3 regions of the Streptomyces nidicola genome follow, and region 3 is predicted to be linked to each of the others. Evidence: riboswitches for the same ligand, from Rfam matches in the RefSeq annotation. Region 3 holds a riboswitch; each other region holds the start of a gene.
What was found. Region 3 has a riboswitch for cobalamin ahead of metE (5-methyltetrahydropteroyltriglutamate--homocysteine S-methyltransferase). Riboswitches for the same ligand answer to the same signal wherever they lie in the genome.

Region 1 (11,814 bases), 5.8 Mb from region 3:
CCGGACCGTGGCGATCGTCGCCGATGCACTGGCCCTGATCCTGGGCCTGTGGATCCTGATGTACCTACTGGACGCCAACCGCGGCAACGACCTGGTCCAGGTCGTCCACGACGCGTCCGCATGGCTGGCCGCCTGGTCCCATGACCTCTTCACGTTCGACGCGGACTGGGCCCGCGTCGTCGCCGGATACGGCCTCGCCGCCGTCGTCTACCTCTTCGTCGGCCACGCGATCGCCAACCGACTGCGCCGGTACTAGGGCCTGTCGGCCGGGCAGCAGTCCGGCTCGACGCCGGTCGGGAGGAGCTGGCCGCCGAACACGGAGCACGTGGCCTCGTCGCCGCCGAGGGCCGCCACCGCGAGCAGTACGGAGCCCGCGGTCCACGTGGTCAGTTCCTCCGGCCAGATGGCCTTGTCGTCGAACACGTAGCCCGTCCAGTACAGGCCGGTCTTCGGGTCGCGCAGGTGCTGGATGTCCTGGAGGATCTCGAGCGCCCAGTCGGACTCGCCCACCGCCCAGAGCGCGAGGGCGAGTTCGGCGCTCTCGCCGCCGGTCACCCACGGGTTGGGGACCACGCAGCGCACGCCGAGGCCGGGGACGACGAACGTGTCCCAGTCGGCCTGGATGCGGGCCTTCGCCTCGGCTCCGCGCAGGGCGCCGCCGAGGACCGGGTAGTACCAGTCCATCGAGTAGCGGCCCTTGTCGAGGAACCGCTCGGGGTGGCTGCGGATGGCGTGGCCGAGCGCGCCGAGCGCCAACTCCCAGTCGGGCTGCGGCTCTTCGCGCTGTTCGGCGATGGCGAGCGCGCAGCGCAGGGCGTGGTGGATGGACGAACTGCCGGTGAGGAGCGCGTCGTTGACCGGCGCGCCGTCGGGCTCGCGCTTCCAGCCGATCTGGCCGCCGGGCTGCTGGAGGCGGAGCACGAACTCCGTCGCCGCGCACACGGCCGGCCACATGCGGTCGAGGAAGGCGTCGTCACCGGTGGACAGATAGTGGTGCCAGACGCCCACGGCGATGTACGCGACGAAGTTGGACTCGCGGCCGCGGTCCGTCACGTCGTCCGGGTCGCCGTCGCGGTAGGCGGCGAACCAGGAGCCGTCCTCGCCCTGGTGCCGGGCCAGCCACTCATAGGCGCGCTCGGCGGCCTCGTGCTCGCCCGCGACGTCGAGCGCCATCGCGGCCTCGGTGTGGTCCCACGGGTCGAGGTGGTGCCCGCGGAACCACGGGATGGCCCCGTCCGCGCGCTGCACGGCGAGTATCCCGGCGACGGTCTGCGCGGCCTGATCAGCCGTCAGCACACCGGGGAGTACGAGGAGTTCGGTCCGCTCCGGGCTGCTCACTCAGCGGCCCCGTCGGCCTTCGGCAGGTGCGGCTTCGTGGCGTACGCGACGAAGCTCTTGCCGACGACGGGGTTGAGGAGGCCCTCGGCGACCCGGGTGAGCGCCGGCTTCTTCATGATGTCCCAGACCAGGAGCTTGTGGTACGCCTTCACCGGCAGCGCCTTGTCGTTGTCGACGCCGAACGCGCACTTGAGCCACCAGTACGGCGCGTGCAGCGCGTGCGCGTGGTGCGTGCCGTACGGCTTGAGACCCGCCTCGCGCATCTTGCCGAGGAGTTCGTCGGCCTTGTAGATGCGGATGTGGCCGCCCTCGACCTCGTGGTACTCGTCGGAGAGCGCCCAGCACACCTTCTCGGGGCCGTAGCGCGGCACGGTGACCGCGATCCGGCCGCCCGGCTTCAGCACGCGCACCATCTCGGCGAGCACCCCCTTGTCGTCGGGGATGTGCTCCATCACCTCACTGATGATGACGACGTCGAACGACTCGTCGGGGAAGGGGAGTTGGAGCGCGTCCCCCTCCATGGCCGTCGCCGTGGCGCCCGCGGGGGCCTCGCCGGCCTCCTTCATCGCGGCGAACCACTTGGCGACCTCGGCGATCTCGTCCTTGTTCTGATCGAGGGCGACGACCTGCGCCCCGCGCCGGTAGCACTCGAACGCGTGCCGTCCGGCCCCGCACCCGAGATCGAGGACGCGGTCGCCCGCGGCGAGCGGGAAACGGGTGAAGTCGACGGTCAGCACGTGGCCCTGCTTTCCTGGGGGGTTTCGGTGACAACTTCGTTGCGTATGGGGCGAGTCGACCGGGGAGCGGTCTCCATCGCCTCGCGGTAGAGCTCTGCGGTGCCCTGCGCGGCGCGCGCCCACGTGAAGCGTTCCAGGACGCGGGCGCGGCCCGCCGCGCCGAGCCGGGCGCGCAGTTCACGGTCGCCGAGCAGCCGGGCGAGGGACTCGGCGAGCGCGCCCGGGTCGGCGGTCGGCACGGCGAGGCAGGTCTCGCCGTCGGGACCCGCGACCTCGGGGATCGCGCCGCCGGTGGTGGCGACGAGCGGGGTGCCGGTGGCCATGGCCTCGGCGGCGGGCAGCGAGAAACCCTCGTAGAGGGAGGGCACACAGGCGACCTGCGCCGAGCGCACGAGGTCGACGAGCTCCTGGTCGCTGATGCCCTTGACGAACTCGACGGCGCCTTCGAGCCCGTACCGCGCGATGGCCCCGGCGACCGGGCCTTCCTCGGGCCGCTTTCCGACCACGACCAGATGCGCGTCCGGCTGCTCGGCCCGCACCTTGGCGAGCGCCTCGACGAGGTACACAAGCCCCTTGAGCGGTACGTCGGCGCTGGAGGTCGTCACGATCCGGCCCGGCACCTCCGCCACGGCCGGATTCGGCGAGAACAGGTCGGTGTCGGCGCCGATGTGCACGACGTTGATCCGCCCCGGGCGTACGCCCAGGTGCTCGACGATCTCGTCGCGGGACGTGCCGGAGACGGTGACCACGGACGGCAGCCGGCGCGCGACGCGCTTCTGCATGCGCGTGAAGGAGTACCAGCGGCGCTTGGACATCCGCTGCTGCCAGTTCTCGGCGGCGTCCAGCTCCAGCTGCCGGTCCACGGTGATGGGGTGGTGGATGGTGGTGACGAGCGGGCCGCCGATGTCCCCCAACAGCCCGTACCCGAGCGTCTGATTGTCGTGCACGACGTCGAACTCGCCGCGTCTTGCCCGCAGATGACGGCGGGCGCGCAGCGAGAACGTCAGCGGCTCAGGAAAGCCGCCGGTCCACATGGTTCCGACTTCAAGAGCGTCGACCCAGTCGCGGTACTCGGCGAGCTTGGGTGTACGAAAGGGGTCGGGGCTGCGGTACAGATCGAGGCTCGGCAGCTCGGTCAGCGAGAGCCCCGCCAGGTCCTCACCCTCGTCGAGCACGGGGTACGGCTGGGAGCCGATGACCTCCACGCGGTGCCCGAGCCGGACCAGCTCCCGCGAGAGGTGCCGGACATACACGCCCTGACCACCACAGAACGGGTTGCCTTTGTACGTGAGGAGAGCGATACGCAAGGACTCCGCGGTCACTCCAGGCCACCCTTCTTCCTGCTTGCCCGTGGACACTACGTGGGGACGCTAATCTAGAACAAGTTTCAGACTTGATCGTTCAAGAGCATCGAATCTACCGGCTGGTAGCCGGGCCGTAAGAGGTGGATCGGGTGATTCACGCCACGGCAGGCTCCACGGGACACGGAAAGCTTTCTGATGACAGCTCCGGACGCGAGAACCACCACCCGCACGACCCCCGCGCTCACCGAGCGTCAGGAGGCCAGGCGCCGTCGCATCCTGCACGCGAGCGCGCAGCTCGCGGCGCGCGGTGGCTTCGACGCGGTGCAGATGCGGGAGGTCGCCGAATCGTCCCAGGTCGCGCTCGGCACGCTGTACCGCTACTTCCCGAGCAAGGTGCACCTCCTGGTCGCGACGATGCAGGACCAGCTCCAGCACATGCACACCACCGTCCGTAAGCGGCCGCCGTCCGGCGACTCCCCCGCGGAGCGGGTGGCCGAGACGCTGATGCGGGCCTTCCGCGCGTTGCAGCGGGAGCCGCATCTCGCGGATGCGATGGTGCGGGCGCTGACCTTCGCGGACCGGAGCGTGAGCCCTGCGGTGGACCAGGTGTCGCGGCAGACCACGGCCATCATTCTCGACGCGATGGAGCTCGACGACCCGACCCCGGAGCAGTTGTCCGCGGTGCGGGTCATCGAGCACACGTGGCACTCCGCGCTCATCACGTGGCTCTCCGGCCGCGCCTCCATCGCCCAGGTCAAAATCGACATCGAGATGGTGTGCCGCCTCATCGACACGACCGGGCCCAAATCCAGCCCCGCCGGCGATTGAGGCGCGGGGTCCGGGGCAGAGCCCCGATCTTTTCAGCCCCTGCGGCGATTGAGCAGCGGGGTCCGGGGCAGAGCCCCGAGACCTCAGCCACGGTGCGGGCCGCGCGTCAATCCTCCGGAGGAAAAACGACCTCACCCGTATCCGCCAGCGCCAGCGTGATCGCCTCGACGGGGCAGCCCTCCGCCGCCGCGAGGATCTTCTCGTTGGCGTCGGCCTCCGGGTCGACCGGGTGCGACTGCCGCGCGCTGTCGAGGCGGAACCCGTCCGGCGCGGTGTTCACACACATCGCCGAGCCGATGCACACGCTCCGGTCGACCTCCACATGCCACCGGTCACCCATGCTCAGCTCGCCTCCGGCTCGTACCCCGCGGGCAGGTGGATCATCTTGTGCTCGAAGTACTCCCCGTACCCCTCGGGCCCGAACTCCCGCCCCAGGCCGGAGTTCTTGTAGCCGCCGAAGGGCCCGAGCATGTCGAGGCTGAACGTGTTCACGCTGTACGTACCCGTACGCACCTGCCGCGCGATGTCGACGCCGTGCGCGGTGTCGGCGGTCCACACGCTGCCGCTGAGGCCGTAGTCCGAGTCGTTGGCGATCTTGATGGCCTCGGCCTCGTCCCCGTACGGGAGCAGGCAGATGACCGGGCCGAAGATCTCCTCGCGGGCGATCCGCATGGAGTTGTCGACGTCGCCGAAGAGGGTCGGCTCCACGTACCAGCCCTGCTCGAAGCCCTTCGGGACCCCGCCGCCGGTGAGGATCTTGGCGCCTTCGTCCTGGCCGATGCGGATGTAGTCGAGGGAGCGCTGCTGCTGGCGCTTGGCGACGAGCGGGCCGAGTTCGGTCGCCGGGTCGAGCGGGTCGCCGACCTTCAACGCCGACGCCGCCGTGGAGAACGCGTCGGCGAACTCGTCGTAGCGTGAACGCGGTACGAGGATCCGGGTCTGCGCCACGCACGCCTGGCCGTTGATCATCCAGGCGAACGGGACGATGCCGGAGACGGCGGCGCCCGCGTCGGCGTCCTCCAGGACGACGGCCGCGGACTTGCCGCCGAGTTCGAGGGTGACGCGGGTGAGGTTGCGCGAGGCGACCTCCATGACGCGCTTGCCCGCGGCGACGGACCCGGTGAAGGAGACCTTGTCGACGCCGGGGTGCCCGACCAGGTACTCGCTGACCTCGCGGTCGGCGGGGAGGATGGAGAGCACGCCCTCCGGGAGCCCGGCCTCGGTGGCTATCTCGGCCAGCAGATACGCGTCGAGGGGCGTCTCCGGCGAGGTCTTCAGGATCACGGGGTTGCCGGCGAGCAGCGCGGGCGCGAGCTTCGCGGCGGCGGTGAACTGCGGGACGTTCCACGGCACGATGGCCGCGACGACGCCCACCGGCTCGCGTCGCACGAGGAGCTTGCCGAGGGCGCCGTCGCGGGTCTCCTCGTACGTGAAGTTGCGGGCGACGTTGATCGCGGAGTCCCAGACCATCATCGCGGCGAGCGCCTGCACCATGACGCCCGAGGTGTACGGGGTGCCGTTCTCGCTGCTGATGACGCGGGCGATCTCCTCGTGCCGGACCGCGAACGCGTCCTTGATCTTCGTGATGATCTCGATGCGCTCGTCGAGGCTCATCCGCGGCCAGGGGCCGTCCTCGAAGGCGCGGCGGGCGACGGCCACGGCGCGGTCGACATCGGCGGGCGCGGCGTGCGGCACCCGGCCGAAGACCTCGCCGGTGTGCGGCGAGACGACCTCGATGACGTCCTTGCCGAGCGGGTCGGTCAACTCCCCGCCTATGAACAGCTGTCCGTACTCCAAGAGCTCGGTCATGGCTGGCATCCTCCCGGCACGGCTTTTCTGACGGTGTTTCAGAACTGATACCAGTTCTAGTTGCGATCCGGAAGGGTGGTGCACGGGCCGCGACCACCCGCTGAGACGCTCTCGCGGATACGGTTCGCCGGGGCGACCATTGAAACGAGTTCTACAAGTTCCCGTACAGTGACCGCAGTTCGGCTGGAGCGGCGGAGGGTGTCCGATGGCAGAGGCGACAGAGGCGACGCAGGTGACCGACCACAGCGGGGGCGTGCACAGCATCCGCGTTCCGATCCCCGACAACCCGCTCGGCTACACCCTCGTCTACCTGGTCGACACCGACGCGGGCCCGGTCCTGATCGACACGGGCTGGGACGACCCGACGTCCTGGGACTCCCTGTCCACCGGCCTGACCGCGTGCGGCACGAGCGTCGGCGAACTCACCGGTGTCCTGATCACCCATCACCACCCGGACCACCACGGCCTGTCGGAGAAGGTGCGGGAGGCGTCCGGTGCCTGGATCGCGATGCACGAGGCGGACGTGGCGGTGGTCCGGCGCACCCGGGAGAACAAGCCGGAGCGCTGGTACGCCTACATGGTGCGGAAGTTGGTCGCGGCCGGTGCGCCCGAGGAGCACATCGCCCCGCTGATCGCGGCCCGCGACTCCGGAAAGCAGCGCCAACTACCGGGCTTCGCCCCCGCGTTGCCCGACCGCACCATCACCCCCGGCGACCTCCTCGACCTGCCGGGCCGCAGGCTGCGCGCGATCTGGACGCCGGGCCACACCCCGGGGCACGTCTGCCTGCACCTGGAGGAGGAGCACCCCGCGGGCCGCGCGGGCAACGGCCGCCTCTTCTCCGGCGACCACGTGCTGCCCGGCATCACCCCGCACATCGGCCTGTACGAGGACCCCGACGACGCCACCGTCACCGACCCGCTCGGCGACTATCTCGACTCGCTCGAACGAGTGGGACGGCTCGACCCGGCGGAGGTCCTCCCGGCGCACCAGCACCCGTTCACCGACGCCCCGGCGCGCGTGGCCGAACTGCTGGACCACCACGAGGACCGCCTGACCGGCCTCCTCACCCTCCTCTCCTCCCCCCTCACCCCATGGCAGCTCGCCGAACGCATGGAGTGGAACCGCCCGTGGGCCCAAATCCCGTACGGGTCACGGACGATCGCGGTGTCGGAGGCGGAGGCGCACTTGCGCCGCCTGCAGAAGTCGGGCCGGGTGGAACAGGTCTCGGGCAGCGACCCGGTGACGTATCAGTCAAGCCCCTGCGGCGATTGAGCAGCGGGGCCCGGGGCAGAGCCCCGCGACCGCAACACCGGTGCCGCGCAACAAGTTCCCGCCCCGGAGGATCTTTGCCGCGCCCTGATGGAAGGCCCGCCCCCGCAGGCGTATGTTCTGGCCACAAGAGCTCGCACGAGCTGGAACGACAAGGGGGCGCCCGCCGATGACGCCGGACGAGGCAGTGGTCGGCCAAACGGGGAAGCTGGTCCTCGGCACGCGTGGGGCCGGTGGTCCGGGTGAGGTGTTGGTGCAGGTCAGGGGCGGGACCGAGACCTTTCTCGCGTACTCGGACGAGCCCCTGGAGCGGGGCGCCACCGTGCTCGTGATCGAGTCCCGCGGATGCCGGCAGGTCGTGGTCATGGCCTGGTCCGACCCACTTCTCCCCGGCGGCGAGGGCGACGCCCGCTAAGGAGACGTACAGGCATGTTCGGATATCGCGTTCCCGCGCCCGACGAGGCGATGCTGATCTCGGGCGGCAGGCGGGGACTTGGGGGAGCGCCGTTCCGCGTCGTCACGGGGCACGGGAAGTTCGTGCTCCCCGTGTTCCGCAAGACCCGCTTCCTGTCGCTCGCGATGAGCGAGGCGGAAGTCGTCGAGAAGTGTGTGACCAAGCAGGGCATCGCCCTGACCGTGCGCGCCGTGATCGCCTTCAAGGTCGGCAACGACCACGAGTCGATCGTCAACGCCGGTCAGCGCTTCCTCTCCGACCAGGACCAGATGTCGGTCCTCACCGGGCGCATCTTCGCCGGTCATCTGCGCTCGATCATCGGCTCGATGACGGTCGAGGAGATCGTGACCGAGCGGCAGAAGCTCGCCACGGAGGTCCTCGACACGTCGAAGGCCGAGATGGCGAAGATCGGGCTGCACGTCGACTCGCTGCAGATCCAGTCCATCGACGACGGCCAGACCGGGTACATCGAGGCGATGTCGCGCCCGCACAAGGCGGCCATCCAGCGGCAGGCGCAGATCGCCCAGGCGCAGGCCACGCAGGCGTCCGCCGAGGCGGAGCAGGCGGCTGCCCGTAAGCAGGCCGAGTACGCGCGGGAGACCGCGGTCGTGCAGGCCGAGTACAACGCGCAGGTCGACCGGGCCAAGGCGCAGGCCGAGCAGGCGGGCCCGCTCGCGCTCGCGCACGCCCAGCAGGAGGTCCTCGCGGCGCAGACGGAACTTGCCATGAAGCAGGCCGAGTTGCGGGAGAAGCAGCTGATCTCGGAGGTCGTGAAGCCGGCGCAGGCCGACGCGGAGCGCATCCGCGTGCTGGCCCTCGCCGAGGCCGAGCGGATGAAGATCCAGGCGGAGGCGGCGGCGTCGTACGACCGGGTCGCCCTCGACCGCATGCTCATCGACCAGCTGCCGCAGATCGTGAAGGAGGCGTCGGCGGGGCTCGCCGGAGCGAACGTCAACGTCCTGAACGGGGCGGACGGCCTGGGCGAGATCGCGGCGGGCCTGGTCGGCCAGGGCCTCACCATCCTCGACTCGGTCCGCAAGAACCTCTCCGGTGAGGGTGCGGACGGGTTCGGCTCGGCGGTCGAGCCCTACGTAGGCGCTCCGCGCGGCAGCGACGACGGCCCGGTCGACGTCCGCTGACCACCGGCACCGGCGTTACGGCCTCGGGGCTCCGCCCCGGCCCCCGCGCCTCAATCGCCGGCGGGGCTGAATTTGCCCACCCGCCGCAGGGCTCGACAGGCCCATCGCCGGCGGGGCTTGATCGGTCTTTCGCCGGCGGGGCTTGATCTATCAAGCCCCTGCGGCAATTGAGCAGCGGGGTCCGGGGCAGAGCCCCGAGGCCGTCACGCCGGTGCGGCATTTCCAGCCCCGCCGGCGTTTGAGGCGCGAGGTCCGGGGCGGAGCCCCGCGCGGGTGGCCGGGGCGGAGTCCGGGGGCCGGGGCCACCCCGCCGGGTACAGTAAAGACGTCGTCAGTACGTACGTACGAGGGGAAGCCGGTGCAAATCCGGCGCTGACCCGCAGCCGTGACAGCCGGAATGCCTCATACGTACGCGCTCGGCTCAGGACCGTCGAGGAATACGGAGCCGGAGCCGCCCGGTACCTCCGTGTGCCGCGCCGCCCCGCTCCCCGCAGGGAGAGGCACCCGCCCCACCATGAACATTCGCCGCAGCGCCGCGCTCGTCGCCGCGACCGTCGCCATCGGCGCCATGGGCGCGCAGGCCGCGAGCGCGGACAGTGCCTCCCCCTCGCCGAAGACGGCCGTCCCGTCGGGCCTCTACGGCAAGAGCGACCCCACGTACGACGGCGTCTGGCGGCAGTCCCTGGCGCTGGTCGCGCAGGACACCGTGGGCGTCAAGCCCGCCAAGAAGGCCGTGGACTGGCTGGCCGGGCAGCAGTGCGAGAACGGCGGCTTCGCCGCCTTCCGCGCCGAGCCCACCAAGCCCTGCGACGCCAAAACCAAGATCGACAGCAACGCCACCGCGGCCGCCGTCCAGGCCCTCGCCGCGGTCGGCGGCCGTGACGGCGAGGTCGCCAAGGGCGTCGACCGGCTGAAGAAGACCCAGAACGCCGACGGCGGCTGGGGCTACAGCCAGGGCATGGACAGCGACGCGAACTCCACGTCCGTCGCCATCGGCGCCCTCGCCGCGGCCGGTGAGAAGCCGTCCGAGGTGAAGTCGGGCAAGGGCAAGACCGGCACCGACGCCCTCGCGTCCCTCGCCCTCCCCTGCGCCAAGGGCAAGGACGGCGGCGCCCTCGCCTACCAGCCGGACAAGAAGGGCGAGCTCGCCGCGAACGCCGACGCCACCGCCGCCGGTGTGCTCGGCGCCCTCGGCACCGGCTTCGCACCCGGCAAGGGCACGGCCCCGGACGCGTACACCTGCGAGGACGGCAAGAGCGCGAAGGACATCGCGCACAACGGCGCCGTCTACCTCCAGAACCAGCTCGACACCCACCTCTACCTGAAGTCCCAGCTGGCCGGCGCCACGGACCAGCCCGACTACGGCAACACCGCCGACGCGGTCACCGCCGTCGCAGCCGCGGAGGGCGTCAAGGCCACGAAGGACTCGTACACCTGGCTGGAGAAGAACGCGAAGGGCTGGGCCGCGCAGACCGGACCCGCCGCCTACGCCGAGCTGATCTTCGCGGCGCACGCCACCGGCAACGACCCCCGCGACTTCGGCGGCACGGACCTGGTGAGCGCGCTCAACAAGACCGGCCCGGAGCCCGCCTCCACGAAGTCGTCCGCTTCGGACTCGGACGAGACGAAGGACGACGGTGGCAGCGGCGCCAACTGGTGGATCATCGGCGTGATGTTCATCGCGGCCGTGGGCGCCGGTTTCCTGCTCAGCGGCCGCAAGAAGCAGCAGCAGTGACCGCGCGCAGGTCGGCCGGGCTCGGCGGGCTCGTCATCGCGACTCTCGTGGCGCTCCTCGCCATGACCGTCGCCCCGGCGCAGGCCGCCGGGTACCGGTACTGGTCGTTCTGGGAGCGGGACGGTGGCTCTCAGAAGGCTTCCCAGAACGCATGGACGTACGCGACGGCGGGCCCCTCGCAGAGCAAGCCGGACGACGGTGACGTGCAGGGCTTCCGGTTCGCGGTGAGCGCGGACTCGAAGGACGCGAAGCAGCCGCGCGGCACGGCGTCCTTCGGTGACATCTGCGCCGATACGCCCGCCAAGGACGGCAAGAAGCGGATCGCGCTCGTCATCGACTTCGGCACGGCGGCCGACGCCCCCTCCGGCGAGACCCCGCCGAAGCCGCGCACCGCGTGCGCGCAGGTCGCCGATGACGCGACGAGCGCCGACGCACTCGCCGCCGTCGCGAAGCCGCTGCGCTACGACAGCAGCGCGATGCTGTGCGCGATCTCCGACTACCCGAAGTCGGGCTGCGGCGAGCAGGTGTCCAAGGAGACGCCCGACAAGACGCCCTCGACCCCCTCCGCGAAGGACTCCGCCTCGCAGACCGACGACGACGGCGGCCCCTCCGTCGGACTCATCGCCGGCATCGCCGTGGTCGTCGTGCTCGGCGTCGCGGCCGGCGTGCAGGCCCGACGCCGCCGCCTCTGACGCATGGCCGCCTCCCAGCTCCGCGCCCCCAGGGCCCACCGCTCCAACTCGCTGCACCCCGGCGCCTGGTGGATCTGGGCGCTCGGCCTCGGTACTGCCGCGTCCCGCACCACGAACCCGCTGCTGCTCGCGCTGCTGATCGGCGTCGCCGGGTACGTGGTGGCGGCGCGCCGCACGGAGGCGCCGTGGGCGCGTTCGTACGGGGCGTTCGTGAAGCTGGCGCTGGCCGTGCTCGGCATCCGCCTGGTCTTCGCGACGCTGCTCGGCTCGGCGATCCCGGGTACGCACCTGCTGTTCACGCTGCCCGAGATGCCGCTGCCGGACTGGGCGCAAGGGGTGCGGATCGGCGGCCCGGTGACACTCGAAGGCCTCGTCTTCGCGCTCTACGACGGCCTGAAGCTGGCCACGCTCCTCATCTGCGTGGGCGCCGCGAACGCGCTCGCCTCCCCCTCCCGGCTGCTCAAGTCGCTGCCGGGCGCGCTGTACGAGGCCGGGGTCGCGGTCGTGG
Region 2 (11,814 bases), 3.1 Mb from region 3:
AACGCGCCCATCCGCGTACAGCCGTCGACCATCGCCGACTCCTCCAGCTCCACGGGGATGTTGACCACGAAGCCGCGGATCATCACCGTGGCGAAGGGCAGCGTGGAGACGAGATAGACGACGATGACGCCCCAGTACTCGTTGAGTCCGCCCATCGCGTTGAGCTGGGTGTAGATGGGGATGAGCATCGCGGTCGGCGGCAGCATCTGGACCAGGATCATCGCCATGAGGAGCGCGCGCCGGCCGGTGAAGCGGAACCGTCCGATGGCGAGGGCCGCGAGGGTCGCGATGACCATGCCACCGACGACGGCCGTGATCGAGATGATGAGGCTGGACTGGATCGCGGTGCCGAAGTTCGGCTGCTTCACGGCGCGGGCGAAGTTGTCGAAGGTGATCGACGAAGGCCACAGCGTCTGGTCGTAGGAGCGGATCTCGTGGTTGGGGCGCAGCGCCGAGACGACGAGCCAGTAGACCGGGAAGGCCATCACGACGGCGATGACGAGCCCGAGGACGTTGTAGCCGAGCCTGGTCTTCTTGCGGTCGGGACGCAGCCCCTCGGTGGTCGCGGGGCGCAGCCCCTCCTTGACCGGTGCGGTGGAGGCGCTCATTCGACCTCTCCTGTCTTCATGAGCTGGCGCAGGTAGTACACGGCCACGCCGGACAGCATCAGTACGGTGATCAGCGCGATGGCGGTGCCCTGGCTGAAGGACGTCGAGGTGAACGCCTTGGAAAAGGAGTAGAGGCCGAGGGTCTCGTAGTCCGGTTCGGGCTTGTTGCCGCGCAGCAGCCAGATCTGCCCGAAGACGTTGAAGTCCCAGATCACCGAGAGCGTGGTGACCATGACGAAGACGGGCTTGATGACCGGCCAGGTGACGAACCGGAAGACACCGAGGGCGTTCGCGCCGTCGAGCTGTGCGGCCTCCGTCAGCTCCGCGGGAACCTGGGTGAGGGCCGCGTACAGGGTGATCACGACGAACGGGACGGCGCCCCAGATGACGAGCGCGGCGATGATCGAGAAGCCCTGGAGCGGGTCGAGGAACCAGTTGTGTCCGAGGAAGTCGTCGCCGGCGACCTTGGCGATGAGCGTGTTGACCAGGCCGTAGTCGGAGTCGGCGAGCCAGCGGAAGATCGAGGAGGCGACGAGCAGCGGCATCGACCAGGCAGCGATCAGGGCCGTGGTGAGCGTGAGCCGCACCCAGGTCGACAGGCGCATCATCAGCAGGGAGATCAGCAGCCCGATCGCCATGGTGAGCGCGACGCAGACCACCATGAAGACCACCGTGCGGACGGTGACCTGCCAGAACTCCGCGTCGCCGAGGATGTTGGTGAACTGGTCGAACCCGACCCACGGCGGGCTCTCGCCCGTCCACAGCTCGCGGCGCCCCATGTCCTGGAAGGACATGATCACGGTCTTGACCAGGGGGTACGCATAGACGGCAGCCAGCGCGACGATCGCCGGCAGGATCAGGAGGTAAGGGAGCGACGCCCCCTTCTTCCGCGGGGGGCGGCCGGTGCCGCGGGGACCCTTGATGCCCTTGGTGAGCACGTCCCCTTCCGGGGCGTCCGCCGTGCGGGGCGGCGGCCCGGCGGCCTTGGTGTCGGCGGCAGTCACGTGGCTGACCTTTCTCGTTCTCAGCGAAAGAGGAGAGGAGGGTGAACGGCGGAACCGAACGGTGTCGGTCCCGCCCCTCGCTCCGGAGCCCGAGGGCTCAGGACTCCTTGTTGATCAGCTCGTCGATCTTGGTGTCGGCCGCCTTGGTGGCCGTGGCGACGGACTTGCCCTTGAGGATGTCGAGAAGCATGTTCTTCAGGACCTCCTCCTTCTCGATCGCGGTCCAGCCCGGGGCGATCGGCGTGAACCAGGCGCTCTCCACCGCGTTCGCCGCGGCTTCGGTCTCCGCCTTCTCCTTCAGCGGCTGCAGCTGCTTGGTGTTGCTCGGCAGCACGTTCTTCGCGGTGAGGACCTCCTGGGACTTCTCGCTCGTGAACATGGAGATCCAGTCCTCGGCGAGGTCCGCGTTCTTCGACTTCTGCGTGACGGCGAGGTCGGAGCCGCCGACGAAGGACGGCAGGGTCTTGCCGTTCGGGCCCGGCATGGAGGCGACGGCGATCTTGTCCTTCAGCTTCGGGTTGCCGTTGGCCTTGCCGTCGACGACGGAGCCGGCCTCCCAGCCGTTGCCGTACAGGACGCCGGCCTTCTCGTTGGCCATGACGTTGGCGTGGTCCTGCTCGTCCTTGGTGATGTCGCCCTTGTTGTACTTCTTCACCAGGTCGATGAAGTGCTGGATGCCTTCCTGCGACTTGGCGTCGGAGAGGGTGCCCTTCCACTTCTTGGTGGCGTCGTCGTACGAGGCGATGCTGCCGCCGTACGCCTGGACGTAGGACATGGCGGCGTACCAGTAGCGGCCCGGCAGGTACAGGGAGGAGAAGCGCTTGTCCTTCGCGCCCTGCTTCGCCGTCTCCTTGTCCATCGCCTTGAGGAACGCGGTCTCGTCGGTGGGCAGCTTGTCGGAGCCGGTGGCCGACTTCAGCAGGTCCTTGTTGTAGATGGCGACGCGCGCGCTGGAGTAGTACGGGACGCAGTACATCTTGCCCTCGAAGGAACAGGTGTCCTTGAGGCCCTTGATCCAGGAGTCGCTGTTGTCGTACTTCTTCGGGTCGATCTCGGCGAGCGCCCCGTTGAGGATGTACTGCATGGTCTCGGTGTTGCCGAGCTCGACGACGTCCGGGAACTTGTCGCCGCCCAGGGCGGTGTCGAGCTTCTTGGCCTTGTCCGCCCACTGCTGGTACGAGACGTTGACCTTGACCTTCGGGTACTTCTTCTTGAACTGCGCGTTGACGTCCTTGACCAGGCCGGGCCAGGTGCTCTGCGCGTCGACCATCAGCCAGACCGAGACGTCGCCGGTGCGGTCCTTCGGGTCCTTGCCGGCATCGCTGCCGCTGTCACTCCCACACGCCGCGACCGCGGACATCATCGCCGCGACGCCGACGGCCGCTATGAGCTTGCGGTTCATGTCACCCTCCTCAGGGAACCCTGCAACCCCCCACCCACAGCGATGACATACGGCAAGCACACGTCTGCGTACGCGGATCCGGCTGATGGGACTGGGACCTGATCTTTAATGGTGTAGACCAGTACGGGGAGCTTGGCCCAGACCAATTGGGCTGTCAAGGGTGGCCGAGAGACGTCCCCGCGTCCGTTATCGGAACGACACCCGGGCCGCATCCGCCAAGCAGGGCAAGGGCGTTGACCACCTGCGGACACCCTCGGCGGGTGGACTAGACCAGACGGCCACCGGGCGGTATAAGGAGGGGTCACGGAGTCGCGTGGGCACCGGAGCCGGGAAGGCGGAGCATGAGCACCGACGTCAGCAGTGCGGAGAACGAGGGCGGGGCGCCCGTCCGCACCGCACGCGTGCCCAAGTACTACCGCCTCAAGAAGCACCTGCTCGACATGACGGAGACGCTGCCGCCCGGCACCCCCGTCCCGCCCGAGCGCACGCTCGCCTCCGAGTTCGACACCTCCCGCACCACGGTCCGCCAGGCGCTCCAGGAGCTCGTCGTCGAGGGCCGTCTCGAACGGATCCAGGGCAAGGGCACCTTCGTCGCCAAGCCCAAGGTCTCCCAGGCGCTCCAACTCACCTCGTACACCGAGGACATGCGGGCCCAGGGCCTGGAGCCGACCTCGCAGCTGCTCGACATCGGCTACGTCACCGCCGACGAGACCCTCGCGCAGCTCCTCGACATCGCCGCCGGCGGCCGGGTCCTGCGCATCGAGCGGCTCCGCCTCGCGAGCGGCGAGCCGATGGCCATCGAGACCACGCACCTGTCGGCGAAGCGCTTCCCGGCGCTGCGCCGCAGCCTCGCCAAGTACACGTCCCTCTACACGGCGCTCGCCGAGGTCTACGACGTGCACCTCGCCGAGGCCGAGGAGACCATCGAGACCTCCCTCGCGACGCCGCGCGAGGCGGGGCTGCTCGGCACGGACGTCGGCCTGCCGATGCTGATGCTCTCCCGCCACTCGATCGACGGTTCGGGACAGCCGGTGGAGTGGGTGCGCTCGGTGTACCGGGGCGACCGGTACAAGTTCGTGGCACGACTCAAGCGGCCCACCGACTGACCCCTCAAGCGCCCCACCGACCGACCCCCGAAAGAGCCCCAACTCCCGTGCCGGATAACGGAGTAGACGCTTTCCCGCACGCGGTGTAGCGCAGATCACATTTCTGGCTTACGGTCCTCCCGTCGTCGCATGGACGGGGAGGACCCACCAGTGCGTACCGCTTCTCCTAAGACCGTGATCCTGTGGACCGTCGTCGCCCTCGTGGGCGCGGCCGGCTGGTCCGTACTCGCGCTCTCCCGCGGCGAGAACGTCTCCGCCGCGTGGATGGTGGCCGCCGCCCTCGGGTCGTACGCCATCGCCTACCGCTTCTACGCGAAGTTCATCGCGCACAAGGTGCTGAAGGTCGACGGGAAACGCGCCACGCCCGCCGAGCGGCTCAACAACGGCATGGACTTCCACCCCACCGACCGGCGCGTGCTGCTCGGGCACCACTTCGCGGCCATCGCGGGGGCGGGACCGCTGGTCGGTCCCGTGCTCGCGGCGCAGATGGGGTACCTGCCGGGCACCATCTGGATCATCGTCGGCGTGATCTTCGCGGGCGCCGTCCAGGACATGGTCGTGCTGTTCTTCTCGACGCGGCGCGACGGGCGTTCGCTCGGCCAGATGGCACGCGAGGAGATCGGCCCGTTCGGCGGCGCCGCCGCCCTGGTCGCCGCCTTCGCCATCATGATCATCCTGCTCGGGGTGCTCGCCCTGGTCGTGGTGAACGCGCTCGCCTCGTCGCCGTGGGGCACCTTCTCCATCGCGATGACCATCCCGATCGCGCTGCTCATGGGCTTCTATCTGCGGGTGCTGCGCCCCGGACGGGTGTCCGAGGTGTCGCTCATCGGGGTCGCGCTGCTGCTGATCGCGCTCATCGCGGGCCGCTGGGTCGCCGAGTCCTCGTGGGCCGACACCTTCACGCTCGCGCCCTCGACGCTCGTGATCTGGATGGTGATCTACGGCTTCGTCGCCTCGGTGCTTCCGGTGTGGATGCTGCTCGCGCCGCGCGACTATCTGTCCACGTTCATGAAGCTCGGCACCATCGCGCTGCTCGCCATCGGCGTCGTGGTCGCGCTGCCGACGCTGAAGATGGACGCGGTCACCGACTTCGCCTCGCGCGGCGACGGCCCGGTCTTCGCGGGCTCGCTCTTCCCCTTCGTCTTCATCACCATCGCGTGCGGCGCGCTCTCCGGATTCCACGCGCTGATCTCCTCCGGCACGACGCCGAAGATGATCCAGAAGGAGACGCAGGTCCGGATGATCGGCTACGGCTCCATGCTGATGGAGTCGTCCGTGGCCGTGATGGCGCTCGTCGCCGCGAGCATCATCGACCCCGGGCTCTACTTCGCGATGAACGCGCCCGCCGGAGTCATCGGCGACAGCGTGCAGTCCGCGTCGCAGGCCGTGGCGGGCTTCGGGTACTCGATCTCGCCTGCGGAGCTCGCGCAGGCCGCGAAGAACGTCGAGGAGTCGAGCCTGCTGTCCCGTACGGGCGGCGCGCCGACGCTCGCCGTCGGCGTCTCGGAGATCTTCTCGCAGGTGACCGGGGGCGGACTGCGCGCCTTCTGGTACCACTTCGCGATCATGTTCGAGGCGCTGTTCATCCTGACCGCGCTCGACGCGGGCACGCGCGTGGGCCGGTTCATGCTCCAGGACATGCTCGGCAACGTCTACAAGCCGTTCAAGAACATCAGTTGGAAGCCGGGGCTGCTGATCACCAGCGCCGTCGTCGTCGGCCTGTGGGGCTACTTCCTGTGGGTCGGCGTGCACGAGCCGCTCGGCGGGATCAACCAGCTCTTCCCGATCTTCGGCATCTCCAACCAGCTGCTCGCCGCCGTCGCCCTCGCCGTCTGCACGACGCTGCTCGTGAAGTCGGGGCGGCTCAAGTGGGCCTGGATCACCGGGATCCCGCTGGTCTGGGACACCGTCGTGACGCTGACCGCCAGCTGGCAGAAGGTGTTCTCGTCCGACCCGCGCGTCGGCTTCTTCCAGCAGCGCTCGAACTACCAGGACGCCATCGACGCCGGAAAGATCCTGCCGCCCGCCAAGACCATGGACGACATGCACACCGTGGTCACCAACTCCACGGTGGACGGCGTCCTTTCGGCCGCGCTCGCCCTCCTCATCGTCGTGGTGGTCCTCGACGCGCTGCGGGTATGCGTGAAGCACGTGCGGAACCCCCAGTCGTCCAAGCTGAGCGAGGCTCCGTACGTCGAGTCCACGCTGGTGGCACCGGCCGGGCTCGTCCCCACACAGGAGGAGAAGGCGGAGGCGCGCGATGCCGGCGTCGGCAGTTCTACGGGTGGCTAGGTATGTGCGGTGGTTCGTCCGCGAGTTGACGGACGAGAGCGCGTACGAGCGGTACGTGACGCACCTCGGGGAGACCCACCCGGGCGCGTCCGTGCCGTCCCGGCGCGAGTTCGAACGCATGCGGACGGACCGCCAGGAATCGGATCCACGGCAGGGGTTCCGCTGCTGCTGAGGCGGCCCCCGAACGGGTCCGTTATCCGGACAGGGGTTCCATAGATCAAGACTCTCGCTTAGATTTCCCGGGCGTTAAACGTGAGATAAGTGGGATCTCTGATGAGCGAGGGGAACGGAACCGCGAATGTCCGATGCGCCTGAAGTGAAACAACCGGTGATCACGCCGGTGCGCGTGATCATTGCACTGTGTCTGGTCGCACCGTTCGTCGCGATGCTCTGGGTCAGCTCCTACGCAAAGATCGAACCGACGCTCATCGGCGTCCCGTTCTTCTACTGGTACCAGATGCTCTGGGTGCTCATCTCGACCGCGCTCACGATGATCGCGTACAAGCTGTGGCAGCGCGATCAGCGTGCCCGTAAGTCTGCTCAGTCGGCTGGAGGCCAGGCGTGAACGGCGGCGTCAACGGTGTCGCGCTCACCGTCTTCATCTTCTTCTTCGTGGCCGTCACGGTCATGGGCTTCCTCGCGGCGCGCTGGCGGAAGGCCGAAAACGAGGCCTCGCTCGACGAATGGGGCCTGGGCGGCCGCTCGTTCGGCACCTGGGTCACCTGGTTCCTGCTGGGCGGCGACCTCTACACGGCGTACACCTTCGTCGCCGTACCCGCGGCGATCTACGCGGCCGGCGCCTCCGGCTTCTTCGCCGTGCCGTACACGATCCTCGTGTACCCGCTGATCTTCACCTTCCTGCCGCGCCTGTGGTCGGTCTCGCACAAGCACGGGTACGTGACCACGTCCGACTTCGTGCGCGGCCGCTTCGGCTCGAAGGGCCTCTCGCTCGCGGTCGCGATCACCGGCATCCTCGCCACGATGCCGTACATCGCGCTCCAACTGGTCGGCATCCAGGCCGTTCTCGACGTGATGGGCGTCGGCGGCGGCGAGAACACCAACTGGTTCATCAAGGACCTGCCGCTGCTGCTCGCCTTCGGCGTGCTGGCCGCGTACACGTACTCCTCGGGCCTGCGCGCGCCCGCGCTGATCGCGTTCGTCAAGGACGGCCTGATCTACCTCGTGATCGCGGTCGCCATCATCTACATCCCGATCAAGCTCGGCGGGTTCGAGCACATCTTCTCGGCGGCGAACGACAAGTTCGACGCGGCCAACGAAGCAGCGGGCAAACCGGTCGCCGGGCTAGCACCGGGCTCCTCGGGTACGTGGACGTACGCGACGCTCGCGCTCGGTTCCGCCCTGGCGCTCTTCATGTACCCGCACTCGATCACGGCGACCCTCTCCTCCAAGAGCCGCAACGTGATCCGCCGCAACACCACGATCCTGCCGCTGTACTCGCTGATGCTGGGCCTGCTCGGACTGCTCGGGTTCATGGCGATCGCGGCAGGGATCAAGGTGCAGAACGGGCAGTTGGCGATCCCGCAGCTGTTCGAGAACATGTTCCCGGACTGGTTCACGGGCGTCGCGTTCGCCGCCATCGGCATCGGCGCGCTGGTCCCCGCGGCCATCATGTCCATCGCCGCCGCGAACCTGTTCACGCGCAACATCTACAAGGACTTCATCAAGCCGGACGCGACGCCCGCGCAGGAGACCAAGGTCTCCAAGCTGGTCTCGCTGCTCGTGAAGGTGGGCGCGCTGGCCTTCGTCCTCACCATGGACAAGACCGTCGCGATCAACTTCCAGCTGCTCGGCGGCATCTGGATCCTCCAGACGATGCCCGCGCTGGTCGGCGGCCTGTTCACGCGCTGGTTCCACCGGTGGGCGCTGCTCGCCGGCTGGGCGGTCGGCATGGTGTACGGCACGCTCGCCGCGTACGGCGTCGCGTCGCCGACGCAGGCGCACTTCGGCGGCTCCTCGGCGGAGATCCCCGGCATCGGTGAGATCGGCTACATCGGCCTCACGGCGTTCGTCCTGAACATCGTGGTGACCGTGGTCGGAACCTTCGTCCTCAAGGCGTTCAAGGCCCCGGACGGCGTCGACGAGACGTCCCGCGAGGACTACACGGCCGACGCGGGCGACAAGGGCGTCCAGGTCGACCTGCCGACGGTCGGCGCGGGCTCCGGTCACTAGGCACCGCGTACGCACGCGTCTCGGGTCCCTCCGCTTGCGGAGGGGCCCGACACATTTCCGGGAAGACGTTGCGGCCACGGCCGGGGGTCGCGTAACCATGGCGTCGTGATCAGAACTGTGCGCCCCGATGAGTACGCCGCGCTCGGCGAGTTGAGTGCCCGCGCCTACCTGGGCAGTGGGCTGCTCGCGTTCGGCGAGGACGACTGGTACGCCGCCGAACTGCGCGACGTCGAGAAACGCGCGCGGCAGGCCGAGGTGCTCGTCGCCGAGGACCCCGACGGCCGGGTCGTCGGCGGCGTCACCTACGTCCCCTCGCACAAGCACTCGTACGCGGAGATCGCACGCCCCTCGGAGGCCGAGTTCCGCATGCTGGCGGTCGCCGTCGAGGCGCGCGGGAAGGGCGTCGGCGAGGCGCTCGTGCGGGCCGTGATCGACCGGGCCCGCACGGCCGGCAAATCGGCGGTGGTGCTCTGCACCCAGCCGCTCGCGACCGCCTCGCACCGCCTCTACGAGCGCCTCGGCTTCACCCGGATCCCGGACCGCGACTGGTCCCCGATCCCGGAAGTGCTGCTGCGGGCGTACGAGTTGAGGCTGGCGGCGGGGGCGGCGGAGGCATCGGCGGGCTGAGGGCACGGGCACCCCGGCGCGACGCCGACACAACATATGGGGCTGACGCGAAAGCCCGACACAACATGTATGCTCGCTCTCGCTGTCACCACAGGGGAATCCGGTGCGAATCCGGAACTGTCCCGCAACGGTGTACGTAGGCGTACAAAAACGCCCGCGTGAGTCCGATGACCTGTCGACGGTACGCCCGAGCCGACCGGCCCGGGCGTCGACGACGTCCGGGCCTCGCGGAAAGGGCCGGTGGACGAGGGCCCGCCCGTGCGCGCCCGCGCTGCCACCTCCTCCCCGCAGGCCTCGAGCCGAGCGAGGGAGAGCCTCCACGTGACCATCGCGCCCGCCGAACCGGTCTCAGCCACGCCCCAGGACGGCCCGGGTGCCGCACTGCTGCGCACCCTGACCGAGCTGACCGCCGAACTCCCCGACGCCGATCCCGGCCGGATCGCGGCCGCCGCGCTGCGCGGCCGTTCGGCGCGGGCCGATGAGGCCGAGCTGCGCGATCTCGCCACCGAGGCCGCGGCCGGTCTGATCTCCGAGGACCCCGCCTACTCCCGGCTCGCCGCCCGCCTGCTCACCCGCTCCATCGCCGCGGAGGCCGCCTCGCAGGGCGTCACGTCCTTCACGGAGTCGGTCGCGGTCGGCCACCGCGAGGGCCTGATCGCGGACCGTACGGCCGAGTTCGTCCGGGTGCACGCGGCGCGCCTCGACGCGCTGATCGACATCGCGGGCGACGACCGCTTCGGCTACTTCGGCCTGCGCACCCTGCACAGCCGCTACCTGCTGCGCCACCCGATCACCCGGCACGTCATCGAGACCCCGCAGCACTTCATGCTGCGCGTGGCCTGCGGCCTCGCCGAGGACGACAGCGTCCGCGCGCTGGACGAAGTGGCCGCTCTCTACGGCCTGATGAGCCGCCTCGACTACCTGCCCTCCTCCCCCACGCTCTTCAACTCCGGCACCCGCCACCCCCAGATGTCGAGCTGCTACCTGCTCGACTCCCCGCTCGACGAGCTCGACTCGATCTACGACCGGTACCACCAGGTCGCCCGCCTCTCGAAGCACGCGGGCGGCATCGGCCTCTCGTTCTCCCGCATCCGCAGCCGCGGTTCGCTGATCCGCGGCACGAACGGGCACTCCAACGGCATCGTCCCGTTCCTGAAGACGCTGGACGCCTCGGTCGCCGCCGTGAACCAGGGAGGCCGCCGCAAGGGCGCCGCCGCGGTCTACCTGGAGACCTGGCACTCCGACATCGAGGAGTTCCTGGAGCTGCGCGACAACACCGGTGAGGACGCGCGCCGCACCCACAACCTGAACCTCGCGCACTGGATCCCCGACGAGTTCATGCGCCGGGTGAACGCGGACCAGCCGTGGTCGCTGTTCTCGCCGGCCGACGTGCCCGAGCTGGTCGACCTGTGGGGCGAGGAGTTCGACGCCGCGTACCGCAAGGCCGAGGCCGACGGGAAGCCCCAGCGGACCATCCCCGCCCGCGATCTGTACGGCCGCATGATGCGCACCCTCGCGCAGACCGGCAACGGCTGGCTGACCTTCAAGGACGCCGCCAACCGCACCGCCAACCAGACGGCTGAGCCCGGCCACACGGTCCACTCCTCCAACCTCTGCACGGAGATCCTGGAGGTGACGGACGACGGGGAGACGGCCGTCTGCAACCTGGGGTCGGTGAACCTGGGCGCCTTCGTGGACGTAGAGACCGGGGACATCGACTGGGAGCGCCTCGACGAGACGGTCCGCACGGCCGTCACCTTCCTCGACCGCGTCGTCGACATCAACTTCTACCCGACCGACCAGGCGGGCCGCTCCAACTCCCGCTGGCGCCCGGTGGGCCTCGGCGCGATGGGCCTCCAGGACGTCTTCTTCAAGCTGCGCCTGCCGTTCGACTCGGCGCAGGCCCGCGCCCTGTCCACCCGCATCTCCGAGCGCATCATGCTCGCGGCGTACGAGGCGTCGGCCGACCTCGCCGAGCGCAACGGCCCGCTTCCCGCCTGGGAGAAGACCCGTACGGCCCGCGGCGTGCTGCACCCCGACCACTACGGCGTCGAGCTGACGTGGCCGGAGCGCTGGGCGGCGCTGCGGGAACGTATCGCCGACGTCGGCATGCGCAACTCCCTCCTCCTCGCGATCGCGCCCACCGCCACCATCGCGTCGATCGCCGGCGTCTACGAGTGCATCGAGCCGCAGGTCTCCAACCTCTTCAAGCGGGAGACGCTGTCGGGCGAGTTCCTCCAGATCAACGGGTACCTGATCGAGGAGCTGAAGAGGCTCGGCGTCTGGGACGCCCAGACCCGTGAGGCACTGCGCGAGTCGAACGGCTCGGTGCAGGGCTTCACTTGGATCCCGGACGAGGTCCGCGCCCTGTACCGCACGGCGTGGGAGATCCCGCAGCGCGGCCTCATCGACATGGCGGCGGCGCGGACCCCGTTCCTCGACCAGGCCCAGTCCCTGAACCTCTTCATGGAGACGCCGACCATCGGCAAGCTCTCCTCGATGTACGCGTACGCCTGGAAGTCGGGCCTGAAGACGACGTACTACCTGCGCTCGCGCCCGGCGACACGCATCGCGCGGGCGGCGGG
Region 3 (6,944 bases):
CCTTCGTCGGGCGGATCGTCGCGCCCTTGAGGCTCCCGCTCCGCCTTCCCGCTCCGCCGCACCGGCCGCGCGTCCAGGTCCGCCGCACGCGGCGCGACCGTACGCCCCGTGACCTCCTCCTCGCCGACACGATCACCTCCAGGGGCCCGCCCGCAGGGGACGCTGTCGCCTGACGACAGCCGGTTCACCCGAGGCTGCGCCGCACCCTCGGGCATCGGCCGTGCGCACACCCGCGCGGCCGAGTCCCCATGCAACGCACCGGATCCGGATGTGCCCAGGGCCGAACGGCCCGCGCCCGGACTCCGTGCTGCCCGAAACTGGAGGACCACGTTGTCCCTCACCTCAGAAACCTCCGACACCTCTGAACCGCGCCCAGCGGAACAGACCGAGCACGCACCGCCGTCGCCGCCCGTCGAGCGGTCGACCTGGGCGTCGCTGCGCCCGCTGGTGCTGCGACTGCACTTCTACGCCGGGGTGTTCGTCGCCCCGTTCTTGTTCGTCGCCGCGGTCACGGGCCTGCTCTACGCGGGCTCGTTCCAGGCCGAGAAGATCGTGTACGCCCATGAGCTGAACGTCCCCGTGGGCAAGTCCGAGCTGCCGATCGCCGATCAGGTCGCCGCCGCCCGCAAGGCTCATCCGGAGGGAGACATCAGCGCGGTACGGCCTTCCCCCGAGGCCGGGGCGACGACCCGAGTCATGCTCTCCGGTGTGCCGGGAGTCGACGCCGACTACACGCTCGCGGTGTTCGTGAACCCGTACAACGGGGAGGTGCGCGGCGCCCTCGAACAGTACGGATCGACGGGCGCGCTGCCGCTGCGCACCTGGATCGACGAGCTCCACCGCGACCTCCACCTCGGCCAAGTGGGCCGCCTCTACAGCGAGTTCGCGGCGAGCTGGATGTGGGTGATCGCGGGCGGCGGCCTCGTCCTCTGGTTCGGCAGGCGCCGTTCCCGTCGCGCGATCCGCGGCGCGACCGGCCGCAGGCGCACCCTGTCGCTCCACGGCTCGGTGGGTGTCTGGGCGGCGCTCGGACTCTTCTTCCTGTCGGCAACGGGCCTGACCTGGTCGACGTACACAGGGGCGAACATCACCGACCTGCGTGCCGCGCTCGGCCAGACGACCCCGACCGTCTCCGCGACCGTGACTCCAGGCGGTGAACACGCCGGCCATGACATGGCCGGTATGGAGGGCATGGAAGGTATGGAGGGCATGGACATGGGCGGGGCCGGCGCCGAGAAGGGCGGGGGTGACGTCGGCCTGAACGCGGTGCTGAAGTCGGCCCGCGCCGAAGGCCTCTCGAACCCCGTGGAGATCGTCCCGCCCGCCGACTCCTCCTCGGCGTACGTCGTCCAGCAGATCCAGCGGAGCTGGCCGGAGAAGCAGGACGCCGTCGCCGTCGACCCGGCGAGCGGCGAGGTCACGGACGAGGTGCGGTTCGCGGACTACCCGGTGCTCGCCAAGCTGTCCCGCTGGGGCATCGACCTGCACACCGGCAACCTGTTCGGCCTCGTCAACCAGATCGCCCTCGCCGCCCTCGCCCTGGCGGTGGTGCTCCTCATCGTGTGGGGGTACCGCATGTGGTGGCAGCGCGGGCGCGGCTCCGCCTTCGGCCGGCCCGTCCCGCGCGGAGCCTGGCAGCACGTGCCGCCGTACGTCCTGGTGCCGTTGATGGCGGTGATCGCGCTGCTCGGCTACTTCGTGCCGCTGCTCGGCGTCCCGCTCGCGGCGTTCATGCTCTGCGACATCGCGCTCGGCGAGATCGCGTACCGGCGGGGAAAGCGCACGTACGCGCCCACCGCCTGATGTGAGCCGGTGCGCGCCCTGCCCCTGGTGCCGACAGGTGCACCAGGGGCAGGACCGCGCATCAGGGTGCGGTCCGCCCGAGCTCCTCACGGACCGTGCGTGCGGCGGCAACCAGGTGTTCCAGGGAGGCGCGGGTCTCCGGCCAGCCGCGGGTCTTCAGCCCGCAGTCCGGGTTGACCCACAGCCGCTCGGCCGGGATGGCCTCAAGTCCCGTACGCAGCAGGGCGACCGCCTCGTCGACGCTCGGAACGCGCGGCGAGTGGATGTCGTACACGCCCGGACCGGCTTCGCGCGGGTAGCCGTGAGCGGCGAGCTCGTGGGCGACCCGCATGTGGGAACGGGCGGCCTCCAGACTGATGACGTCGGCGTCGAGGTCGTCGATGGCCTGCACGATGTCACCGAACTCGGCGTAGCACATGTGCGTGTGGATCTGCGTGTCAGGCCGGACGCCGCAGGTGGTGAGGCGGAACGCCTCGGTGGCCCAGGCGAGGTAGGCCGCGTGGTCGGTGGCGCGCAACGGGAGCGTCTCGCGCAGCGCGGGCTCGTCGACCTGGATGACCGAAGTGCCGTTCGCCTCAAGGTCGTTGACCTCGTCGCGCAGGGCGAGGGCCACCTGTCGGGCGGTGTCACCAAGTGGCTGGTCGTCGCGGACGAAGGACCAGGCGAGCATGGTGACGGGACCCGTGAGCATGCCCTTGACGGGGCGGTCGGAGAGCGACTGGGCGTACGTCGCCCAGCGCACGGTCATCGGCTCGGGGCGGGAGATGTCACCCGCGAGGACCGGCGGGCGGACGTAGCGGGTGCCGTACGACTGGACCCAGCCGTGCTGGGTCGCCAGGTAGCCGGTGAGCTGCTCGGCGAAGTACTGGACCATGTCGTTGCGCTCGGGCTCGCCGTGCACGAGCACGTCGATGCCGGCCTTCTCCTGGAAGGAGACGACCTCACGGATCTCGTTCCTGATGCGGTCCTCGTACCCCGCGGTGTCGATGCGTCCGGCCCTCAAGTCGGCTCGGGCGGCGCGGAGTTCGCCGGTCTGCGGGAACGAGCCGATGGTCGTGGTCGGCAGCAGCGGCAGGTTCAGGAGGGCCCGCTGGGCGGCGGTCCGCTCGGTGTACGGCTGCGAGCGGCGCCCGTCGTCCTCGGTGACGGCGGCGGCGCGCCTCCGCACCGCCGGATCGCGCGTGATGGGCGAGGTGGCGCGCGAGTTCAACGCGGCGCGGTTGGCAGCGAGTTCGGCCGAGACCACGCCGGTTCCCCGGGTCAGGCCCTTGGCGAGGGTGGCGACCTCGGTGGTCTTCTGGCGGGCGAAGGCGAGCCAGCGCCGGATCTGCGGCTCGATGTCCCGCTCCACGGACGCGTCCAGCGGGACGTGCAACAGCGAGCAGGAAGCGGCCACGTCGACGCGCTCGGCGAGCCCGAGCAGGGTGCCGAGCGTGGCGAGGGACCGCTCCAGGTCGTTGACCCAGACGTTGCGGCCGTCCACCACGCCGGCGACGAGGCGCTTGCCGGGCAGGCCGCCGGCGGCGGCGAGTTCGTCGAGGTTGGCGGCGGCGGAGCCGGTGAAGTCGAGGGCGAGGCCGTCGACGGGGGCCTTGGCGAGCACCGGCAGGGCCTCGCCGAGCCGGTCGAAGTACGAGGCGACCAGGAGCTTCGGGCGGTCGACGAGGGCGCCGAGGTCACGGTAGGCGCGGGCGGCGGCGTTCAGCTCGGCCGGGGTGCGGTCCTGGACCAGCGCGGGCTCGTCGAGCTGCACCCAGGTGGCACCCGAGGCGCGCAGGTCGGTGAGGACCTCGGCGTATACGGGCAGCAGCCGGTCCAGCAGGGTGAGCGGATCGAAATCGTCCGCCACGCCCGGGGCGGGCTTCGACAGGAGAAGATAGGTGACAGGTCCGACCAGCACCGGACGACCGTCAAGGCCCAGGCCGAGGGCTTCTCGCAGCTCTGCGACCTGCTTGCCGGAATCGGCGGTGAACACCGTGTCAGGACCCAACTCCGGTACCAGATAGTGGTAGTTGGTGTCGAACCACTTGGTCATCTCCAGCGGAGCGACGTCCTGGGTGCCGCGGGCCATGGCGAAGTACCCGTCCAGGGCGTCCGCCGCGACGGCGGCCCGGTGGCGCTCGGGCACCGCCCCGACCATCATGGTCGTGTCCAGGACGTGGTCGTAGTAGGAGAAGTCGCCGGTCGGCACCTCGTCGATGCCGGACGCGGCCAGGTCCTGCCAGGTGGCGCGGCGCAGTTCGGCGGCGGTGGAGCGGAGAGTGTCGGCGGCGACGCGGCCCTTCCAGTAGCCCTCGATCGCCTTCTTCAGTTCGCGGTTCGGGCCCTGGCGGGGGTAGCCGTACACGGTGGCCCGTGCGGCTGCGGTCTTTGTGATCGCGGTCCTGGTGGTCACGGAAATCTCCTTCGAGAGACGTATCCCTGGGATCCCGGAGGCTTCTGCGGCACGAAGGAGTGACACCACCGTGGCGGCGACCGCGCGCTGCGAGGCGCGGCCTTCCGCCGGTATGTGTACGCCGACCCGCCCTCGAGGTCACCGAGATCTCCGCGCACGATTCGTCCGTGCGCGGGCAGTCGGCAGGTCTTCGGACTCGCGGGCACGCCCACCCGAAAGGGCGGACACCTAGTGACCGTCGCTTCCCGGACCCCTGTTCCGGAGTCCAGTGCGTATGACGGCGGTCGTTCCCACTCACCGCTGCGGGGCAGTCCCGGATTCCCACCGGGTTCCCTCTTGCGACGCCCCGTCTGGCGGGCGGGGCGAACCAGCTGCGTCGTTCACCCTACGGGTCCGCGCCCGGCGGCCGCCACAACGTCCGGCCCGCCGGCCGCTCGGCGCCGGATGGCATCATGGCCGCGAACACGGGCGACGGCGGCCCCGAGGAACCGGTGCGGAACTCCTCGGCGAGAGGGAGGAAGCGGTATGCCCGAACGGCTCGCGCAGACGGAAGTGGCGCCGGAACAGGTCGCCGAGGCGCTGCGCGACGTGTCGCGGATCGGCGGATTCTTCGCCCTCGACACGGCCCCGACGCGGTCGTCCGGAGCCGGAGCCGGAGCCGAAGTTGAAGCTGAAGTCGACGCCGACGCACGGCTCGTGCGCGCCGGGCTCGCCGAACGGGCCCAGGCGGTCAACGACCACTACCGCACACCCGAACCCCGTATCGGCGTCTCCATCGCCCACCTGGGTCTCGCGGCCCGCCTTTGGTCACCGGTCCTCGCCTGCGCGCTCGTCCACGGGATCGTGCCGACGATGAGCGCGGTGGAGTGGTCGGGCGAGGGCTCGGCCATCCGGCTGCGCCGACCCGAGGGCCGACGCGCGGCGGAACTCCCGTCACTCGCCGACGCGGTCCACGAGCAGGTGGACGGCGTCCTGGAGGCGGTCGAGAACGCCCTCACCACCAAGGTGGCGCCGCGCCTGCTGGCCGGTAATTCCGCGTCGGCGCTCGTCGGCTCGGCGGCCCAACTACTGAGGTCGCGGCCCGAGTTGCGTACGGATCTCACGCGTCTGACACGCGAACTGCTGGAGACGGGCCGACTGCGGGGCACGGGCCGGATCACCGGAGCCGATCTGTCGTTCCGGCGACGCAGCTGTTGCCTCTTTTACCGCGCGCCCGGCGGCGGCAAGTGCGGAGACTGCTGTTTGGTGCGGTGATGGCGGTGATGGTGGAGTGACTGGACGACGATGAAGACAAGACACACGAAGGAGAGCCGCGCCTCATGTTGATCACCGCCGCGCACGTCCTGGTCGGACCCGATCGTGACGCCCTGGCCGACGGCGCGGTGCTCGTACGCGAGGGCGTCATCGCCTGCGTCGGCCCGCGCGAAGAGGTCGAGCGCCGGGCGCGGCCCGATGAGCCTCGGCTCGACTTTCCTGCCGGAACCGTGCTCCCCGGCCTGATCGATGCCCACGTGCACCTCTGCTTCGACGCGGGCCCCGACCCCGTCGCCACGCTCCAGGAGCAGGGCGACGAGGCGCTGTTCGCCGCCATGGCGGGTCGGGCGGAGCAGCTGCTGAGCGTCGGTGTCACGACGGTCCGAGATCTGGGTGACCGGGGTGGCCTCGCGGTGCGTCTCGCCCGGGACATCAAGGAGGGCGCGGCCGTCGGCCCGCGTGTCGTCCCGGCCACGGTGCCGGTCACTCCGCCCGGTGGCCATTGCTGGTTCCTCGGCGGCGAGGCCTCCGGCCCTGACGAATTGCGGCGCCTGGTTCGGCGCAACGTGGAGGCGGGCGCCGAAGTCATCAAGGTCATGGCGACCGGCGGCGGCCTCACCAAGGGTGGAGCCAAGAGCTGGGAATCCGAGCTGTCCGAGGCGGAGTTGGCGGCGCTCGTCGACGAGGCACACGGCGCAGGGCTGCCGGTCGCCGCGCACGCGCACGGCGTCGACGGCATCACGGCCGCTGTCGCGGCGGGCGTCGACAGTATCGAGCACTGCACCTGGATGACGGCCGACGGATTCGAGGTCCGCCAGGACGTGCTCGACCAGATCGTCCAGCGGAACATCCACGTCTGCCCCACGGTCAGCCCGAACTGGCGGATGCTGCCGAAGTTCTTCGGCGCCGAGCGCGCCGAGGCCATGTTCGGCGCGGTGCGTCGGATGGCCGAGGCCGGTGCGCGGCTGATCGCGGGCACCGACGCGGGCGTCCAGCGCGCCGGGTTCGACGGCCTGCCCTCCAGCCTCACGTTCTACGAGCACCTGGGCCTGCCCAACGACCGCGTCCTCGCCATGGCCACGACGGAAGCCGCTCGCGCGCTGCGCCTTGAGGAGACGACCGGCCGGCTCACTGCCGGCTACAGCGCCGACATCCTCGTGGTGACCGGCGACCCGCTCGCCGACCTCGGGGCGCTGCGGTCGGTGGCGGCCGTGATCGCGGCGGGCCGACTGCACGGGCCGGGGGACAACGCGTAGCAGCGGCAGGGGAGTTGTTCAGTTCCCGGGGCCCTCGCAAGGGTCGTCGCCCGGGGCCAGTGGCCGGGTGTCCGCCGCCAGGCAGGAGGAGTACACGCGCGTCGGCGTGGGCCGTGGCTCAGGTCCCGATGCGGCCGTCATCGCGACGGCCAGCCCGACGCCGACGGCGACCAGCACGACCAGGGCGGCAACGAGCATGACGAAGCGCATCGTCATCCACCGCCGAAGTGGTCGCG

Region 1: another riboswitch for cobalamin. It lies ahead of ACOKM3_RS28470 (prenyltransferase/squalene oxidase repeat-containing protein); the one in region 3 lies ahead of metE (5-methyltetrahydropteroyltriglutamate--homocysteine S-methyltransferase).
Region 2: another riboswitch for cobalamin. It lies ahead of ACOKM3_RS16315 (ribonucleoside-diphosphate reductase subunit alpha); the one in region 3 lies ahead of metE (5-methyltetrahydropteroyltriglutamate--homocysteine S-methyltransferase).

What each region holds. Positions count from the first base shown of each region.
Region 1 is NZ_JBNBPI010000001.1:6,306,648-6,318,461, reverse strand. Features, by position in the region: gene ACOKM3_RS28520 (hypothetical protein) at 1-256, shown strand, start outside; gene ACOKM3_RS28515 (prenyltransferase) at 253-1,338, opposite strand; gene ACOKM3_RS28510 (class I SAM-dependent methyltransferase) at 1,335-2,075, opposite strand; gene ACOKM3_RS28505 (glycosyltransferase family 4 protein) at 2,069-3,397, opposite strand; gene ACOKM3_RS28500 (TetR family transcriptional regulator) at 3,575-4,207, shown strand; gene ACOKM3_RS28495 (ferredoxin) at 4,314-4,547, opposite strand; gene ACOKM3_RS28490 (aldehyde dehydrogenase) at 4,550-6,016, opposite strand; gene ACOKM3_RS28485 (MBL fold metallo-hydrolase) at 6,222-7,289, shown strand; gene ACOKM3_RS28480 (hypothetical protein) at 7,456-7,701, shown strand; gene ACOKM3_RS28475 (flotillin family protein) at 7,716-8,879, shown strand; adenosylcobalamin-variant (AdoCbl-variant) riboswitch at 9,215-9,290, shown strand; gene ACOKM3_RS28470 (prenyltransferase/squalene oxidase repeat-containing protein) at 9,394-10,614, shown strand; gene ACOKM3_RS28465 (SCO2322 family protein) at 10,677-11,306, shown strand; gene ACOKM3_RS28460 (energy-coupling factor transporter transmembrane component T) at 11,310-11,814, shown strand, end outside.
Region 2 is NZ_JBNBPI010000001.1:3,603,283-3,615,096, forward strand. Features, by position in the region: gene ACOKM3_RS16270 (carbohydrate ABC transporter permease) at 1-608, opposite strand, end outside; gene ACOKM3_RS16275 (carbohydrate ABC transporter permease) at 605-1,612, opposite strand; gene ACOKM3_RS16280 (sugar ABC transporter substrate-binding protein) at 1,710-3,014, opposite strand; gene ACOKM3_RS16285 (GntR family transcriptional regulator) at 3,356-4,120, shown strand; gene ACOKM3_RS16290 (carbon starvation CstA family protein) at 4,250-6,412, shown strand; gene ACOKM3_RS16295 (YbdD/YjiX family protein) at 6,381-6,584, shown strand; gene ACOKM3_RS16300 (DUF3311 domain-containing protein) at 6,711-6,977, shown strand; gene mctP (monocarboxylate uptake permease MctP) at 6,974-8,602, shown strand; gene ACOKM3_RS16310 (GNAT family N-acetyltransferase) at 8,708-9,229, shown strand; cobalamin riboswitch at 9,293-9,423, shown strand; gene ACOKM3_RS16315 (ribonucleoside-diphosphate reductase subunit alpha) at 9,551-11,814, shown strand, end outside.
Region 3 is NZ_JBNBPI010000001.1:537,672-544,615, reverse strand. Features, by position in the region: gene ACOKM3_RS02570 (hypothetical protein) at 1-173, shown strand, start outside; gene ACOKM3_RS02565 (PepSY-associated TM helix domain-containing protein) at 331-1,803, shown strand; gene metE (5-methyltetrahydropteroyltriglutamate--homocysteine S-methyltransferase) at 1,865-4,198, opposite strand; cobalamin riboswitch at 4,375-4,572, opposite strand; gene ACOKM3_RS02555 ((2Fe-2S)-binding protein) at 4,724-5,452, shown strand; gene ACOKM3_RS02550 (amidohydrolase family protein) at 5,518-6,708, shown strand; gene ACOKM3_RS02545 (hypothetical protein) at 6,727-6,918, opposite strand; gene ACOKM3_RS02540 (hypothetical protein) at 6,921-6,944, opposite strand, start outside.